Regions from separate parts of the Massilia sp. NBRC 108631 genome, predicted to be linked through region 2. Evidence: predicted binding sites of a transcription regulator. Region 2 holds the regulator's gene; the other holds the start of a gene.
What was found. Region 2 encodes HrcA, which represses chaperone genes, less so after heat shock. Its sites were predicted from a motif close to TTAGCACTCNNNNNNNNNGAGTGCTAA; they were not measured.

Region 1 (8,244 bases), on a different contig from region 2:
GATGGTGGGCGACGCCTGGGCCGCCGGCCGCTTCGCCGTCTTCGAAGAGCACCTGTTCGCCGAATCGCTGCAGATGGTGATGCGCAGCGCCATCTTCTCGGTGCCGCAGGCAAACGCCGGGCACAACGGCGCGCCGCGCCCGCGCATCCTGCTCACCACCCTGCCGCAGGAACGCCATGGCCTGGGCCTGCTGATGGCCGAAGCGCTGTTCGCCGCCGAAGGCGCGCACGCCATCTCGCTCGGCATCCAGACCCCGGTGCCGGACATCGCCGATGCCGCCCGCAGCCTGGGCGTGGACAGCGTGGCGTTGTCGCTGTCGGCCTCCATGAACCCGCGCCAGGCGCTGGACGGCTTGAAGGAGCTGCGCGCGCGCCTGCCGGACACGGTGGAAATCTGGGCCGGCGGCAACTGCTCGGCGCTGCGCAAGCGTCCGCCCGCCTTCGTGCGCGTGTTCCAGCTGGCCGAAATCGGCGTCGGTATTGCCGACTGGCGCGTGCGCATGCGCACCCAGGCCTTGCCGATCGGTTAATGCGCAGTTGATGCACGCGTAGTTGACTCACGGTTAATCATCGAACAACCCCGCAGCGGCCGGCGGCCCGCGCTCTGGTAGAATACCGGCAGATTTCCCCGTCCGGCGCCGCCGGACCTTCGCTTGAAGCCCTCTACCGCACACCAATGTTTAGCTTCTTCAAGAAAAAACCTGTCCAGCCCGACACGCCTCCCGCCCTGCCCCAGGCAGCCGCTCCCGCAGCCCATGCCGACGTCACGCCGGCCACCGCGTCCGCCCCGCCCGCCCCCGTGATTGCGCCCGGCGCCGAGCAGGACAAGCCGAACTGGATGGCCCGCCTGAAAGCCGGGCTGTCCAAGACTTCCGCCAACCTGTCGGTGCTGTTCGTCGGCGCCAAGATCGATGACGACCTGTACGACGAGCTGGAAGCGGCCCTGCTGATGGCCGACGCCGGCGTGGACGCCACCCAGTTCCTGCTCGACGCGCTCAAGCGCAAGGTCAAGGAGGACAAGCTGCTGGACGCGGCCGCCGTCAAGACCGCGCTGAAAACGCTGATGATAGAGCTGCTGGCGCCGCTGCAGAAACCGTTTGAACTGGGCCGCCACCAGCCGCTGGTGATGATGATTTCCGGCGTCAACGGCGCCGGCAAGACCACCACCATCGGCAAGCTGGCCAAGCACATGCAGGGCCACGGCCAGTCGGTGCTGCTGGCCGCCGGCGACACCTTCCGCGCCGCCGCGCGCGAGCAGCTGATGGTGTGGGGCCAGCGCAACAACGTCACCGTCATCTCGCAAGAGTCGGGCGACCCGGCCGCCGTGTCCTACGACGCGGTGCAGTCGGCCAAGGCCAAGGGCATCGATGTGGTGATGATCGACACCGCCGGCCGCCTGCCGACCCAGTTGCACCTGATGGAAGAGCTGAAAAAGGTCAAGCGCGTGCTGGGCAAGGGCCTGGAAGGCGCGCCGCATGAAACCCTGCTGGTGATCGACGGCAACACCGGCCAGAACGCGCTGGCGCAGGTGAAAGCCTTCGACGACGCGCTGCAGTTGAGCGGCCTGATCATCACCAAGCTGGACGGCACGGCCAAGGGCGGCGTGATCGCGGCCATCGCCCGCGTGCGCCCGGTGCCGGTGTACTTCATCGGCATCGGCGAGCGCATCGAAGACCTGCAGCCCTTCAACGCCACGGAATTTGTCGAAGCCCTGCTGGGCTGAACGATATGAGGACGGCCCCCGCCCATGATTGAATTCCAGCACGTTAGCAAACAATACTCGGCCGACGCCACCGCCTTGCGCGACGTCTCGCTCACCGTCGACAAGGGCGAACTGGTGTTCCTGGCCGGCCCGTCCGGCGCCGGCAAGTCCACCCTGCTCAAGATGATCGCCGCCATGGAGCGCCCCAGCTCGGGCAAGGTGATCGTCAACGGCCAGGACATCGGCAAGCTGAAGCCGGCCGGCGTGCCCTTTCTGCGCCGCAACCTGGGCCTGATCTTCCAGGAACAGCGCCTGCTGACCGACCGCTCCATCCTCGCCAACGTGATGATGCCGCTGATGGTGACCGGCCAGCCGCGCGCCCAAGCCGAGCAGCGCGCCCGCGCCGCACTCGACAAGGTGGGCCTGGGCGACCGCGCCAACGCCTCGCCGCTGGCCCTGTCCGGCGGCGAACAGCAGCGCGTCTCGATCGCGCGCGCCATTGTCAACCGCCCGCAAATCATCCTGGCCGACGAGCCGACCGCCAACCTGGACCGCGCCAGCGCCGACCGCGTGCTGGACGCGCTGCGCGCCTTCCACTCGGTGGGCGTGACCTGCCTGATTTCCACCCACGACGACCAGGTGCTGGCCGGCGCGGCGCGCGTAATCCATTTGAAACAGGGCCAGCTGCAAAGCATCGACGCCGCCACGGCGCAGGAGGTGGCAGCATGAGCAGCTGGTTCCGTCAACACGGCTTCGCGCTGGGCGCCGCGCTGGTGCACCTGCGCAAGGCGCCCGGCAGTTTCCTGTTCAACATCCTGGTGGTGGCCATCGCCCTGGCGCTGCCCTTCATGGGGCTGACCCTGCTGGACAATGTGCGCCCGCTGTCCGAACAGATGTCGGTCGATCCGGAAATCAGCCTGTTCATGAAGCAGGACGTGGCGCGCGAGCAATCGGCCGCGCTGGCCACGCCGCTGCGCGAACTGATGAAGGACGCCAAGATCATCTTCGTGCCGCGCGAAAAGGCGCTGGACAACCTGAAAGGCAAGAGCGGCCTGTCGGACGTGATCGCCACCCTGGGCGAAAATCCGCTGCCGGACAGCTACATCGTCAAGCTGGACGCCTTCCGCAGCGCGGCGGCCGGGCTGGACGTGGACCTGCTGGCCGAACAGATGCGCGCCCTGCCCGGCGTGGACACGGTGCAGATCGACTCGACCTGGGTCAAGCGCCTGGCCGCGCTGATCGGCGTCCTCAAGCTGGCCCTGCTGCTGCTGGCGGCCACGCTGGGCACCGTGGTGGTGGCGGTGGTGTTCAACACCATCCGCCTGCAGGTGCTGACGCAGCGCGAGGAAATCCTGGTGTCCAAGCTGATCGGCGCCACCGACACCTTCATCCACCGTCCGTTCTACTACACCGGCGCGCTGCTGGGCCTGTGCGCCGGCGGCGTGGCGCTGGGCGCGGTGGCGCTGGCGCTGCAGCCGTTGAACAAGGCTATTGCCGAGTTCGCCCGCCTGTACGCGTCCGAATTCCAGCTGGCCGCGCTCGAGCCGCTGCCGATGGCCGCCCTGCTGGCCGTGTCCGCCATACTCGGCCTGACCGGCGCGGTGCTGTCGGTGCAGCGCCACCTGGCCCGCCTGAACTGAGCTGAGGCGGGTTACGCGCGCTGCGCTCACCCGCCCAAAGTGCGTTCACGCACAGTCCGCGCCGCCTCCCCCCGCTATCCTGTCCGTATTGACGTTTCGCAAACACAAGGCGGTTTGCCGCGCCTTTGTCAAAAACCATCGAATAGAATCGCCCCATAGCATTACCACTATCAGGGGCATTGCAACTGGCGATTGGCACTCACCGATTGAGAGTGCTAATATATGTCCAACTGATACCTTAACTCATGCATTAGAGCAAGATTAAGCTGAGTTTAAGACGTATCCAGCAAGATGCAAGAATCCGAAACATTCCGTGTTCGACGAGCGAGGAAACAAAAATGACTATGATGACCGCACCTGCCGCATTGGTACCAGCCAATAAGAATGCCATGGCACTGGGACTGGGATTCACTGGCAACCTGGGCAACCTGGACGCCTACATTTCGGCGGTGAACCGCCTGCCTATGCTCACGCCTGAAGACGAGAAGCGCCTCGGCCGCAGCCTCAAGGAAAACAACGACCTGGGCGCCGCGCAGGAGCTGGTGCTGTCGCACCTGCGCCTGGTGGTGTCGATCGCGCGCGGCTATCTGGGCTACGGCCTGCCGCACGCCGACCTGATCCAGGAAGGCAATATCGGCCTGATGAAAGCCGTCAAGCGTTTCGACGCCGACCAGGGCGTGCGCCTGGTGTCCTACGCGATGCACTGGATCAAGGCGGAAATCCACGAGTACATCCTGAAGAACTGGCGCCTGGTCAAAGTGGCCACCACCAAGGCCCAGCGCAAGCTGTTCTTCAACCTGCGCAGCCACAAGACCGGCCTGGACGCCATGTCGCCCACGCAGATCGACCAGCTGGCCAAGCTGCTGGACGTCAAGCGCGAAGAAGTGATCGAGATGGAAACGCGCCTGAGCGGCCGCGACATCGCGCTGGAATCGCCAACCGACGACGAAGACGACAAGTTCGCGCCCATCGCCTACCTGTCCTCCGAGCAAAGCGAGCCGACCCGCGTGCTGGAAGCCGAGCAAGTGACGCGCCTGCATTCCGAAGGCCTGGAAACGGCGCTGGGCAAGCTCGACCCGCGTTCGCGCCGCATCGTCGAAGCGCGCTGGCTGGCCAACGACGACGGCTCCGGCGCCACGCTGCACACGCTGGCCGACGAGTTCGGCGTCTCGGCTGAGCGCATCCGCCAGATCGAGTCGGCCGCGCTGAAAAAAATGAAAGGCGCGCTCGCCGCCTACGTGTAAGCAATTGCTTTACCGACAAATGGGGTCAGGGTTAATTAATCATTAACCCTGACCCTTTGTCTTTCATTCGGGCAAGCGTGCGCCGCAATTGATGTGTTTTAGCTAATATTTTGATCCAGACAGGAGAACGAATATGCAGCTCAGAATCATCAGCCTTCTTACCTGCTTCGCCGGCTTCGGCATCGTTGCCGCGTGCAGCGTGGTGGCGCAGAACGGCGGCGGGAGCGAGACACCGCCGGCACCCAAGCGCAAAAGCGCCACCTATACCTTGACGGCGGGCCAGAGCGTGGCGCTGACGCCCACCGCCACGCTGAAACTGGAACGCGTCAACGACAGCCGCTGCAAGACCGGCGCCGTGTGCGTGTGGGAGGGGTATATCAGCTACAGCTTTGTGCTGACCAACAATGGTAACGCCAGCAACTTCGTACTGGCCGAGAAGATGCCGGGCGGTAGCAATACCGCAACCCAGCAAGGCCTGCGCTTTACGCTGACCGGCCTGGAACCGCCGGACCCGCCCGCAGTCCATGCTCCTGCGCCAACTTATCGGGTAAGCTTGCGGGTGGATATTTCCTAGCCCCCAAGCCTTGCTACCGATAAGAGTGCCCATGACTTCACCAGCCCGCCGCGCCCTCCCTTCCCTGCTTGTTTCCACCATCATCATCAGCGCCGCCATGGCCCCGCCCGCCTGGGCCAAGGGCCCGGTCGCCACCGGCACCGGCGGCGCCGTCGCCACCATCAGCGAACAGGCCAGCCAGTCGGCCCTGGCCATCCTCAACCAGGGCGGCAACGCGGTCGACGCGGCGGTTGCGGCGGCGGCCACGCTGGGCGTGACCGATCCGTTCAGCTGCGGCATCGGCGGCGGCGGCTTCATGATGATTTACCTGGCCAGGGACAAGCGCGTCATCACCATCGACCACCGCGAAACGGCGCCGGCCAATTTCCAGCCCACCATATTCCAGCAGGACGGCAAGCCGCTCGACTTCGAACAGACCCTGGCCAGCGGCATGTCGGTCGGCGTGCCGGGCACGGTGCGCGGCTGGCACGAGGCGCTGGAGCGCTACGGCTCCATGCCGCTGAAGAAGGTGCTGCAGCCGGCCATCAAGGTGGCGGCGGACGGCTTCCGGGTAAACGCCAATTTCTCCAGCCTGGTGGCGTCCAACCAGAGCAAGTTCCAGCTGTTCCCCGCCACGGCCAAGCTCTACTTGAAGGACGGCAAGGCGCTGCCGGCGGGCAGCCTGCTGCGCAACCCGGACCTGGCCAGGGCCTACCGCGAACTGGCGGCGGGCGGCATCAAGGTGTTTTATGAAGGCAAGATCGCACGCGCCATCGTCGACACCGTCAACCAGCCTGGCGGCAAGGTCCGGGCCGGCGCCATGACCATGGCCGACCTGGCCAACTATGAAGCCCGGATCCGCCAGCCGCTGCGCTCGACCTATCGCGGCTACGACATCTACGGCATGCCCCTGCCCAGCAGCGGCGGCGTGGCGGTGGCCGAGGCGCTCAATATCCTGGAAGGCTACGACCTGAGGTCCATGCCGCGCGACAAGGTGGAGCACTTGTACCTGGAAGCCAGCCGCCTCGCCTTCGCCGACCGCAACGCCTACCTGGCCGACCCCGAGTACCTGGAGGCGCCGGTGCAGGGCCTGCTGAGCAAAGACTACGCCGCGCGGCGGCGCGAACTGATCAATCCCCAGCGGGCCGCGGCGCACGCCGACGCGGGCGATCCCTACCCGTTCCAGAACGACCAGAGCGTGCCGCTGCGCCCGGCCAACGCCAAGCTGCTGGCCGAGGGCGCGCACACCACGCACCTGACCGTGTCGGACAAGGAGGGCAACATCGTCTCCTACACCTTCACCATCGAATCCTGGGGCGGTAGCGGCATCACCGTGCCGGGCTACGGCTTCCTGCTCAATAACGAGATGACGGACTTCGACTTCAGCGGCCCGCATCCCAACGTGCCGGAAGCAGGCAAGCGCCCGCGCAGCAGCATGTCGCCCACGCTGGCGTTCCGCAACGGCAAGCCGGCGTTCTCGATCGGCAGCCCGGGCGGCTCCACCATCATCACCACGGTGCTGCAAACCATCGTCAACCACATCGACCTGGGCATGGGCATGGACCAGGCGCTGGACGCGCCGCGCCTGTCCCAGCGCAACAACGCCATGACCGACATCGAGCCGGGCTTCGGCGGCAGCGACGCCGCCCGGTCGCTGGAAAAATACGGCCAGCAATGGAGCGCCGCCGCGCACGAAATCGGCGCGGCCAACGCGCTGCTGTTCAATGCCGACGGCACCGTGACCGCCGCCAGCGAGGGCAAGCGCCACGGCGTGGGCAGCGCGCTGGTGCAGAAAAAGGGGCACTAGGCCAGCCAGGGGGCAGACAACTTGGGAAGTCCGCTTCCCCTTTTCTTGATATAATTGCGAATCATTATCATTTGCATTTATAGAAAGAAGCCATGTCCGTTCCACGCCTGCACTGCCTCGCCATCGCCGCCGCCCTCACCTGCCTGCACGCCCAGGCCGCCGACGAGGCCATCATGCCGACCGTCGTCATCAAGGGCGACAGCGACAGCAGTGACAGCTATGCCGCCCGCAAGAGCGCGTCCTCCACCGGCCTTGAGCTGTCGCTGCGCGACACCCCGCAATCGGTGTCGGTAGTCACGCGCGCGCGCATGGACGACTTCCAGCTCAACACCATCAGCGACGTGCTGCAAAACACCCCCGGCGTCACGGTGGAGAAGATCGAAACCGACCGCACCTACTACACCGCGCGCGGCTTCGACATCACCAATTTCCAGTACGACGGCGTCGGCGTCCCCTTCGTGTTCGGCAACGTGGGCGGCGACATCGACACCGCGCTGTACGAGCGCATCGACATCGTGCGCGGCGCCAACGGCCTGATGTCCGGCACCGGCAACCCGTCCGCCACGGTCAACTTCATCCGCAAGCGCCCCACCGCCAGCACGCAGGCGTCGGCCTCGGCCACCATCGGCTCGTGGAATCAGCGCCGCGTGCAGGGCGACCTGTCCGGTGCGCTCAACGCGGCCGGCACCGTGACCGCGCGCGTGATCGCCGTGCACGACGAGGGCGACTCCTACCTGGACCGCTACAGCAAGGACCGCAATGTGCTGTACGCGATCGTGGAAGCGCGCCTCGCGTCCGGCACCACGCTCACTGCCGGCCACACGGACCAGCGCCAGAAAACACGCGGCGGCCTGTGGGGCGCGCTGCCGCTGACCTACAGCGACGGCACCCCGGTAGACTTCGGCAGCGGCACCAGCACTTCCACCAGCTGGGCGCGCAACAAGACCGGCGACAAGCGCAGCTTCGCCGAACTGGTGCACCAGTTCGGCAACGGCTGGCACGCGCAGGCCACGCTGTCGCGCAACACCGCCATCCAGCGCGGCAAACTGTTCTACGTGTACGGCCTGCCCGAGCGCGGCACCGGCCTCGGCCTGTACGCCTATCCCTCGCTGTACGATTCGGACAACAAGCAGACCCTGCTCAACGCCAGCGCCGGCGGCCAGTTCAGTCTCGGCGGCCGCCAGCACGAGCTGAGTGTCGGCGGCAACTGGTCCAAGTCCAGCATCGACGACATCTCGCACTACGGCCAAGGCATCGGCACGGCATTGCCCGCGCTGCCGGACTGGCACGGCGCCTATC
Region 2 (8,244 bases):
TGGCGATACCAGTTATTCTGCTAATTTATATCTCCCCGCTCCTTCTTACGGCGTCGGTGCGCAGGTCACCACGATGTTGGCGCGCGGGGCGTTGCCCATCACGTCGGTGCCATTGGCAACGCTGCAGCCCAGCTTGACCGGGCTGACCGTGACCGAGGTGATTTCCAGCACGGACACGCCGTAGGCCTGGCCATCCGCGACCGGGGTGCCGAAGGTGAAGTTCGGCGTGTCCTTGGTCAGCAGGACCTGGCCGCCCAGGCTGCCGTTGGTCAGCTTGACGTTGTAGTCGCCGGTGATGCCGGTGACCGTGCCGCCTATGGTGTAGGTGTTCTGGGTGCAGATTACGCTGGCCGAGATGGAGGCGGTGTGGCCGGCCGAACCGCTGCCGTTGACCACGCTGCACGTCATGTGGTCCGGCTGCTTCAGCACCTTGATGTCGTAGGCGGTACCGTAGGAAATGCTGTTGCCGAACTTGAAGGTGGTGGCGCCCACCGGCACCGGCAGGTTGTCGCTGCCGTTTTGCAGCACCAGGCCGCTATTGGCCATCGGCTGCGAAACGCCTTGGCTGGTGACGAACACGCCGGCCACGTCGAACGACGCTTTGCCGCCGCAGGCGCTCAGCGCCAGCAGCAGGGCCGCCGCAGCGGTAGTGCGTACAGGGAATGCTTTCATGTATTGCTCCAGGCTTGTTTGATCACGCAGGTTTGTTCACGCAGGTCACGGCGACGGTGTTGACGGCGGCCATCGGCATCTTGGCCGCAGTGCCGTTGGCGACGGTGCAGTTCTGCCCGGCCGGCTGCGTGAGCACGGTCACGCCGTACGGCGCGCCGTTCGGCACCGGGACCGGGAAGGTGAACGTGGTGGCGCCAGGCAGGATGGCTACCGTGTTGTCGCCGTTGGCCAATGCCAGGCCGGCGCCGGTCAGGCCGCTAACCGTGCCGCCCAGCGCAAACGGCTCGGTGGAGCAGGTGATCACCGTGGTGCTGTAGGTGTAGTAGTTGATCTTGTTCTTGTTGTTGCTCGGCAGGCAAGTCTGGCCGTCCGGGCTCTTGTCGACCTTCACTTCGAACGCGGTGTCCGGCGCCAGCAGGTCGGGGAAGGAGAAGCTGGACGGCGCGCCGTCGATCACCAGCTGCTTGCCGCCGTTGCTCAGGATCAGGCCGGCACGGTTCAGGCCGATAATGCTGCCGCTCACCGGCAGGCTGCCGCTGTCGCTGCCGCCGCAAGCGGCCAGCGCGCTGGCCAACAGCAGGGCGGCGCCGCAACGCGAGGTCAAACTTTTCATAAAACTCTCCAGATACTGATGTAGGTACAAAGGTAAGGAAGGCCGGGCCTTGCGGCTGCGGAGGCAAGAGGCGCAATCGGCGCCTATTTTAGTGCATCCGGAACCGGCAACTTGTAACAGCTTGTGACTTTTGACATGCGAAACCGGCTATTGTACTTGTGTCACGCTGCATACGGAGCGTCGGCCGCTGATACGGCAGCGGTTTTTTATCGCGCCATGGCGGTCGTGCACCGTCACACTCCACTCGCCCGGCGCGCCGCGCTCCATGGCCATGAAGCCGAAGCCGCCTATCCAGCTGCTGAACTGATCGACCACCGCACCGGGCGCCGGGGTGATGCCGGCCGGTAGCCTGGCCGGCAGCGGGGCCATGGCCTCGGCGGTGCCGGAGAAGCCTGCCACGAACTGGGTCGGGTGCGCACTGGAAAAGCTCAGCTGCTGCCACAGGTGCACATGCCCGGACAGCAGCGCCTGCACCCGCGCCGGCAACAGCTGCGGATTGAGCGAACCGAAGCTTTGCTGCAGGCCGAGGTCGCCCAGGTGCCAGGCCAGCGCCCCGTTTGGCTGGACTTCGGCGCCCACACCCAGGATGGGGTGGTGCATCACGGCGATGTTCCACTCGGCCTGCTGCGCCAGCCCGTCCAGCCGCTGGTAGGTGGCGCGGTATTGCTCGTGGCCGGTGTCCCCCGGTTTCAGCCCTTTCCAGGTGGTGGAAGCCGTGTCGGCCACCAGCAGCTGGGCGCCGCCGCCCAGCGGTACGGCGTAGGGCGCGCTGTAGTTGGCGTCGCCGTCGCGTGCGGGATCGATGCAGTCGCGGCCGCTCTGCAGGGGGCGTGGGTCGAGCAGGCGCCACCAGCCCTGCCCGGCGCGCTCGCAGTGTTCGTGGTTGCCGCGCGCCACGACCCATGGCGCGGCCGCCAGCAGGGCGGCCCCGGGGCGGAAGAAGTCTTCGCGCCAGGTGTCCCAGCCGTAGCCGTAGGGGCTGCCGGCGCAGCCCGCCTTGCCGGGCGGGCAGGGGCTTTCCCGGTAGTGGTAGTCGCCCACGTGCACCACCAGGTCCGGCTTCCAGGCCGCCGCCGCCGCCGCCACCGTGGCGAAGGGGTAGGCTTGCGGGTCGTTGCAGTCCTGGAATTCGTTGCCGCTCCTTTTAAGGCGGCAGCCGGTGTCGCCGATGACGACGATGCGCTGCGGCGCGGGGCGCGGCAGCGGCAAGGCGGTGGCAAAGCCCGGCCCTTCCACCCTGGCGCTGTCGGCTCCGGGCGGCAGGTCCGCTTCGCACACGCGTAGCGGGAAGGCGGAGGGCTTGGCGTCGCCCTTGGTGGCGTTGGGGCGCAGCGGCAGGGTGGCCGGCGCGGCGCGCTGCGCCATCGGGCGGCTGGCGCCATCGACCATGATGGCGGGGCAGGCTGCCGCGTCGAGCACCACGCGCGCGACGGCGCCGGACTCGCCCACCAGCACGTAGGCGGCGTAGCCGCCCTGCGCGTCCGGTGCGGCCGGGGCGGACAGCTGTGCCGGCCCTGCCGTGGGCTGGAGGGAACAGGCTGCCAGCAAAGCCAGCTGGGCCAGCGCGGCCAGCGGCCGCCATGCCCGCCATAGCGGCGACAATGGCAGCGGGGAGGGGGCGCGCAAGGCGGGCAGTTGGGGCAAGGGACACTCCGTGTGGACAATCCGCTAATTTAGCATGCGCTGGCCCTGCCTTGCACCGCAACCGCAGCGCCGCCGCGTGCTCCCCATGCCGCCGCAGCCGTGCGACAATACCGCCATGACTGCCCGCATGCCCCCGAAAGCCATCCTGTTCGACCTGGACGACACGCTGTGGCCGATTGCCCCGGTGATCGCCCAGGCCGAAGTGACCCTGCACGCCTGGCTGGCCGAGCACGCCCCGCGCGTGGCGCAGCAGTTCTCCATCGACCAGCTGCGCGCGCGCCGCATGGCGCTGCTGGCCGAGCGCCCCGAGCTGCACGTGGACCTGGCCAGCCTGCGCCGCGCCGGCCTGCAGGCGGCGTTCGCTGAGCTGGGCGAGGACGAGCGCCACCTGGACGGCGCCATGCGCCATTTCTCGGCCGCGCGCAACGCCGTCCAGCTGTACGATGATGTGCTGCCCGGCCTGCTCAAGCTGAAGGAGCGCCTGGTGCTGGGCACCATCACCAACGGCAACGCGGATCTTGAAGTTGTCGGCATGGCCCACCATTTCAAGGTGTCGCTGGCGGCCGCCCACTTCGGCAGCGCCAAGCCGGACCCGGCCATTTTCCTGGAAGCGTGCCGGGTGCTGAACGTGCCGCCGTCGGCGGCGGTATATGTCGGCGACGATTTGAAACTGGACGTGGAGGGCGCCCAGCGCGCCGGCCTGCGCGCGGTGTGGATGAACCGGCGCGGCGCCGCCGCCCTGGCCGAGGCCGAGGCGCACGGCATCGCGCCGGACGCCGTCTGCGCCACATTCGACGAACTTCTGCACTGGCTGGAGACCCAGCTGGCAGATTGATCTACAGCCAGCGCGCGTCTGCGTGCATAATAACCCTATGCAACTCGATATTCGTGCCCAAACCCTGCTCAAGGCGCTCGTGGAGCGCTACATTGCCGACGGCCAGCCGGTAGGCTCGCGCGCGCTGTCGAAAATCTCGGGACTGGAGCTGTCCCCGGCCACCATCCGCAACATCATGGCGGACCTGGAGGAGCTGGGCTACGTATCCAGCCCGCACACCTCGGCCGGCCGCATTCCCACGCCGCGCGGCTACCGCATCTTCGTCGACACGCTGCTGACGGTGCAGCATATCGACGAGAGCTCGGTGGAGGCGCGCATGCGCCTGCCCAGCCAGCAGCCGCAAAAGCTGATCGCCAACGCGGCGCAGATGCTGTCCTCGCTGTCCCAGTTTGCCGGGGTGGTGATGGCACCGCGCCACGAGTCGGTGTTCCAGCAGATTGAATTCCTGCGCCTGTCGGAGAAGCGCATCCTGCTGGTGATCGTCAGCCCGGCCGGCGACGTGCAGAACCGCATGCTGCTGACCGACGTCGACTACACGCCGGCCCAGCTGGTGCAATCGGCCAACTACATCAACCAGCATTACAGCGGCCTGGCGCTGGAGGAAGTGCGCGGACGCATGCAGGGCGAGCTGCGCCAGCTGCAGACCGACATGGGACGCCTGATGCAGCAGGCGGTGGAGGCCGGCAGCGAAGCGATGGCCGACAGCGCGGACGACATGGTCATTTCCGGCGAGCGCAACCTGCTGTCGGTGAGCGACTTGTCGTCCAACATGACGTCGCTGCGCCAGATGTTCGACATGTTCGAGCAGAAGACCGGCCTGATGCAGCTGCTGGACGTGTCGAGCAAGGCTTCCGGCGTGCAGATCTACATCGGCGGCGAGTCGAACCTGGTGCCGATGGACGAGATGAGCGTGGTGACCGCGCCGTACGAGGCGAACGGCAAGATTGTCGGCACGCTGGGGGTGATCGGGCCGACGCGCATGGCTTACGAGCGGGTGATACCGATCGTCGATATCACCGCCAAGCTGCTGTCAAACGCGCTCAGCAACCACTAGGCTACCATCAGGCAGCCATTAGGCGACCACGCGCCAACCACTCAGGAAATTACGGCTTGTGCGGGCAGGCCGTCTTGACGCAGTTGCCGTAGATGGCCAGCGCGTGCTCGGCGATCTTGAAGCCGCGCGCTTCGGCAATGCTTTGCTGGCGCTGCTCGATTTCTTCGTCGAAGAATTCTTCCACCCGGCCGCAGTCCAGGCACACCAGGTGGTCATGGTGCGAGCCGGCGTTCAGCTCGAAGATGGCTTTGCCGGTCTCGAAGTGGTTGCGGTTCAGCAGGCCGGCCTGCTCGAACTGGGTCAGCACACGGTAGACCGTTGCCAGGCCAACATCCATATTGTCCGCCAGCAGGATCTTGTAAACATCCTCCGCAGTCAGGTGGCGCACCGGGCTATTCTGGAAAATGTCGAGGATCTTCAGGCGCGGTAAAGTCGCTTTCAGGCCGCTTGCCTTCAGGTCGGTTGGGTTGTTGCTCATGTTTCTTACTCGTGTGTGGGACAATGTGCTTTATCATATAGTGTTTTGGCACTTCCGCTCAATCGATTTGAGGTCATTTATGCGCATCACCCAGGCTATACCGCAGTCCATGTTGCACACTATGAAACGCCGCACGCCCCTCGCGGCGGGCGCGATTTGCCTTGCGCTGGCCGTTTCCGGCTGCGCCTCGCTCAGCACGCTGGGCGAAAAGAAGGCTGACCTGAAGGTCGAAGACAACGCGGTGGTGGCCGGCAAGGGCGCCCAGGTCCGCAGCATTTCGCAGCTGCAGAAATTCATGTGGTTCTTCTCCCCTTACCGTCCCGACATCCAGCAGGGCAACTTCATCTCCCAGGAAATGCTGCAGCAGCTGAAGCCCGGCATGACGCGCGACCAGGTCCGCTTCATCCTCGGCACCCCGCTGTTGCAGGACATCTTCCACGCCGACCGCTGGGACTATCCGTTCCGCCTGGCGCGCGGCAATGGCGAGACCATCGACAGCACCGTGGTGGTGTACTTCAAGGAAGGCAAGGTTGACCGCTTCGAAGGCGGCAACCTGCCCACCGAGCAGGAGTACATCGCGCTGATCGCCGGTCCGCCGAAAAACGCCAAGCAGGTGCTGAAAGAGCAGAACAAGGGCGTGTCGCCGACCTCGGCGCCGCTGCCGGCCGGCACCGACTCGGGCGCAGGCGCGGCCGTGCCGGTCACGCCGAAAATCGAATCGAAGTAAGAAGGACCGAGCATGACTGAACTGAACATTGCAATCGCGGGCGCGAGCGGCCGCATGGGCCGCATGCTGATCGAAGCCGTGCAGGGCACGCCGGAAGTGCGCCTGTCCGGCGCGCTGGACCGCGAAGGTTCGCCCAGCCTGGGCCAGGACGCCGCCGCCTTCTCCGGCAAGCCGGCCGGCGTGGCCATCGAATCGGACCTGGCCAAGGGCCTGGCCGGCGCGCAGGTGCTGATCGACTTCACGCGCCCCGAAGGCACGCTGGAACACCTGGCCTACTGCGCCGAGCACGGCATCAAGATGGTGATCGGCACCACCGGTTTCGACGAGGCCGGCAAGGCGGCCATCGCCGCGGCGGCCAAGAAGACCGCCATCGTGTTCGCGCCCAATATGAGCGTGGGCGTGAACGTTACGCTCAAGCTGCTGCAACTGGCGGCCAGGAACCTGAACGTGGGCTATGACATCGAAATCATCGAAGCGCACCACCGCCACAAGGTGGACGCGCCGTCCGGCACCGCGCTGAAGATGGGCGAAGTGGTGGCCGAGGCGCTGGGCCGCGACCTGAAGGATTGCGCGGTCTACGCGCGCGAAGGCGTGACCGGTCCGCGCGATCCGTCCTCGATCGGCTTTGCCACCATCCGCGGCGGCGACATCATCGGCGACCACACCGTGCTGTTCGCGGCGGACGGCGAGCGCATCGAGATCAGCCACAAGTCCAGCAGCCGCGTGTCCTATGCCAACGGTTCGGTGCGCGCCGCGCGCTTCCTGGCCGACAAGTCCGTGGGCCTGTTCGACATGAATGACGTGCTGTCGCTGAACTGACGATGAACGACCTGGAGAACCACTTCAGCCTGGCCCGCTACTGGGAGCAGGGCGATGCGCTGAGCCACGCGGTGGCCTATGTGCTGCTGGCGATGTCGCTGGTGAGCTGGTACTTCATCCTGTCCAAGGCGTTCGCCTCGTGGCGGGTGCGGCGCAGCGCCGGCGCCGTGGAAATCTTCTGGAACGCACCCACCATGGGCGACGGCGTGGCCGCGCTGGAAGCGGCCGACCCGGAGCGCATCTACCTGCCGCTGGCCCAGCAAGGCGCAGCGCAGGTGGACGTGGTCAGCAAGCGCACACTGGCCGGCGACATGGGCCACGCCGAACAGGTCACGCGCGTGCTGCGCGGCGCCATCCACCGCTCCACCATCAAGCTGGAAAGCGGCCTGACGCTGCTGGCCTCGATCGGCTCCACCGCGCCCTTTGTCGGCCTGCTGGGCACGGTGTGGGGTATCTACCATGCGCTGTCGGCCGTCTCCAGCCACGGCACGGTGCAGATCGACAAGATCGCCGGCCCGGTGGGCGAGGCGCTGATCATGACCGGCATCGGCCTCATGGTGGCGATCCCCGCGGTGCTGGCCTACAATGGATTCAACCGCGTGAACCGCCTCACACTGTCCGAACTGGACGCGTTTGCGCACGACCTGCACGCCTACCTGACCAAAGCCCGCTAAGGAACCGCCATGGCTTTCGGCGCATTCAACCACCACCGGCAGAAGGAAGCGATGTCCGACATCAACGTCACGCCCATGGTGGACGTGATGCTGGTGCTGCTGGTGATTTTCATCCTGGGCGCGCCGGCCTTCACCAGCGCCGTCAAGCTGGACTTGCCCAAGGCCCAGGCGCAGCAGTCGCAGCAGCAACCGGCCACGGTGACGGTGGCCATCGACGGCGCGGGCAAGCTTTACTGGAACAATGAAGCGGTCGCGCAGGCCGTGCTCGAGCAGCGCCTGGACGAAGCGGCCAGGATGGAAGTACAGCCAGAGCTGCAACTGCGGGCCGACAAGGACACCCGCTACGAAGTGGTAGCGCAAGTGATGGCGGCCGCGCAGACGCGCGGCCTGAGCAAGATGGGTTTCGTTACCGACCCGAAGGAAAAATAATCATGGCTACCGCAGAATTGAACGGCGCAGCGATCAAGGATTTCGACAGCTTCCACGCCGAATGCAAGGCCGCCTTCGGCTTCCCCGACACCTACGGCAACACCATGGACGCGTGGATCGACTGCCTGAGCTATGTGCGCGACGAAGACGGCATGACCAGCTTCCACCTGAAGCCGAACGAGGTGCTGGAGGTGGTCATCAAGGATGCCGCCGCCATGAAAGCGGCGGCGCCGGACATCCTCGAAGAGATCACGTTCTGCATCGGCGGCATCAACGAGCGCTACGAAGACTACGGCGAA

Region 1: the regulator HrcA is predicted to act here: its motif matches at 3,534-3,560, upstream of rpoH (RNA polymerase sigma factor RpoH).

What each region holds. Positions count from the first base shown of each region.
Region 1 is NZ_BAAKJE010000198.1:59,203-67,446, forward strand. Features, by position in the region: gene AC6H42_RS21835 (MerR family transcriptional regulator) at 1-529, shown strand, start outside; gene ftsY (signal recognition particle-docking protein FtsY) at 676-1,722, shown strand; gene AC6H42_RS21845 (cell division ATP-binding protein FtsE) at 1,747-2,430, shown strand; gene ftsX (permease-like cell division protein FtsX) at 2,427-3,341, shown strand; gene rpoH (RNA polymerase sigma factor RpoH) at 3,686-4,585, shown strand; gene AC6H42_RS21860 (hypothetical protein) at 4,719-5,159, shown strand; gene ggt (gamma-glutamyltransferase) at 5,191-6,945, shown strand; gene AC6H42_RS21870 (TonB-dependent siderophore receptor) at 7,038-8,244, shown strand, end outside.
Region 2 is NZ_BAAKJE010000152.1:10,896-19,139, forward strand. Features, by position in the region: gene AC6H42_RS16680 (hypothetical protein) at 46-672, opposite strand; gene AC6H42_RS16685 (hypothetical protein) at 695-1,285, opposite strand; gene AC6H42_RS16690 (metallophosphoesterase family protein) at 1,433-2,929, opposite strand; gene AC6H42_RS16695 (HAD family hydrolase) at 3,045-3,764, shown strand; gene hrcA (heat-inducible transcriptional repressor HrcA) at 3,802-4,818, shown strand; gene fur (ferric iron uptake transcriptional regulator) at 4,868-5,296, opposite strand; gene AC6H42_RS16710 (outer membrane protein assembly factor BamE) at 5,418-6,023, shown strand; gene dapB (4-hydroxy-tetrahydrodipicolinate reductase) at 6,036-6,842, shown strand; gene AC6H42_RS16720 (MotA/TolQ/ExbB proton channel family protein) at 6,845-7,516, shown strand; gene AC6H42_RS16725 (ExbD/TolR family protein) at 7,526-7,945, shown strand; gene AC6H42_RS16730 (barstar family protein) at 7,948-8,244, shown strand, end outside.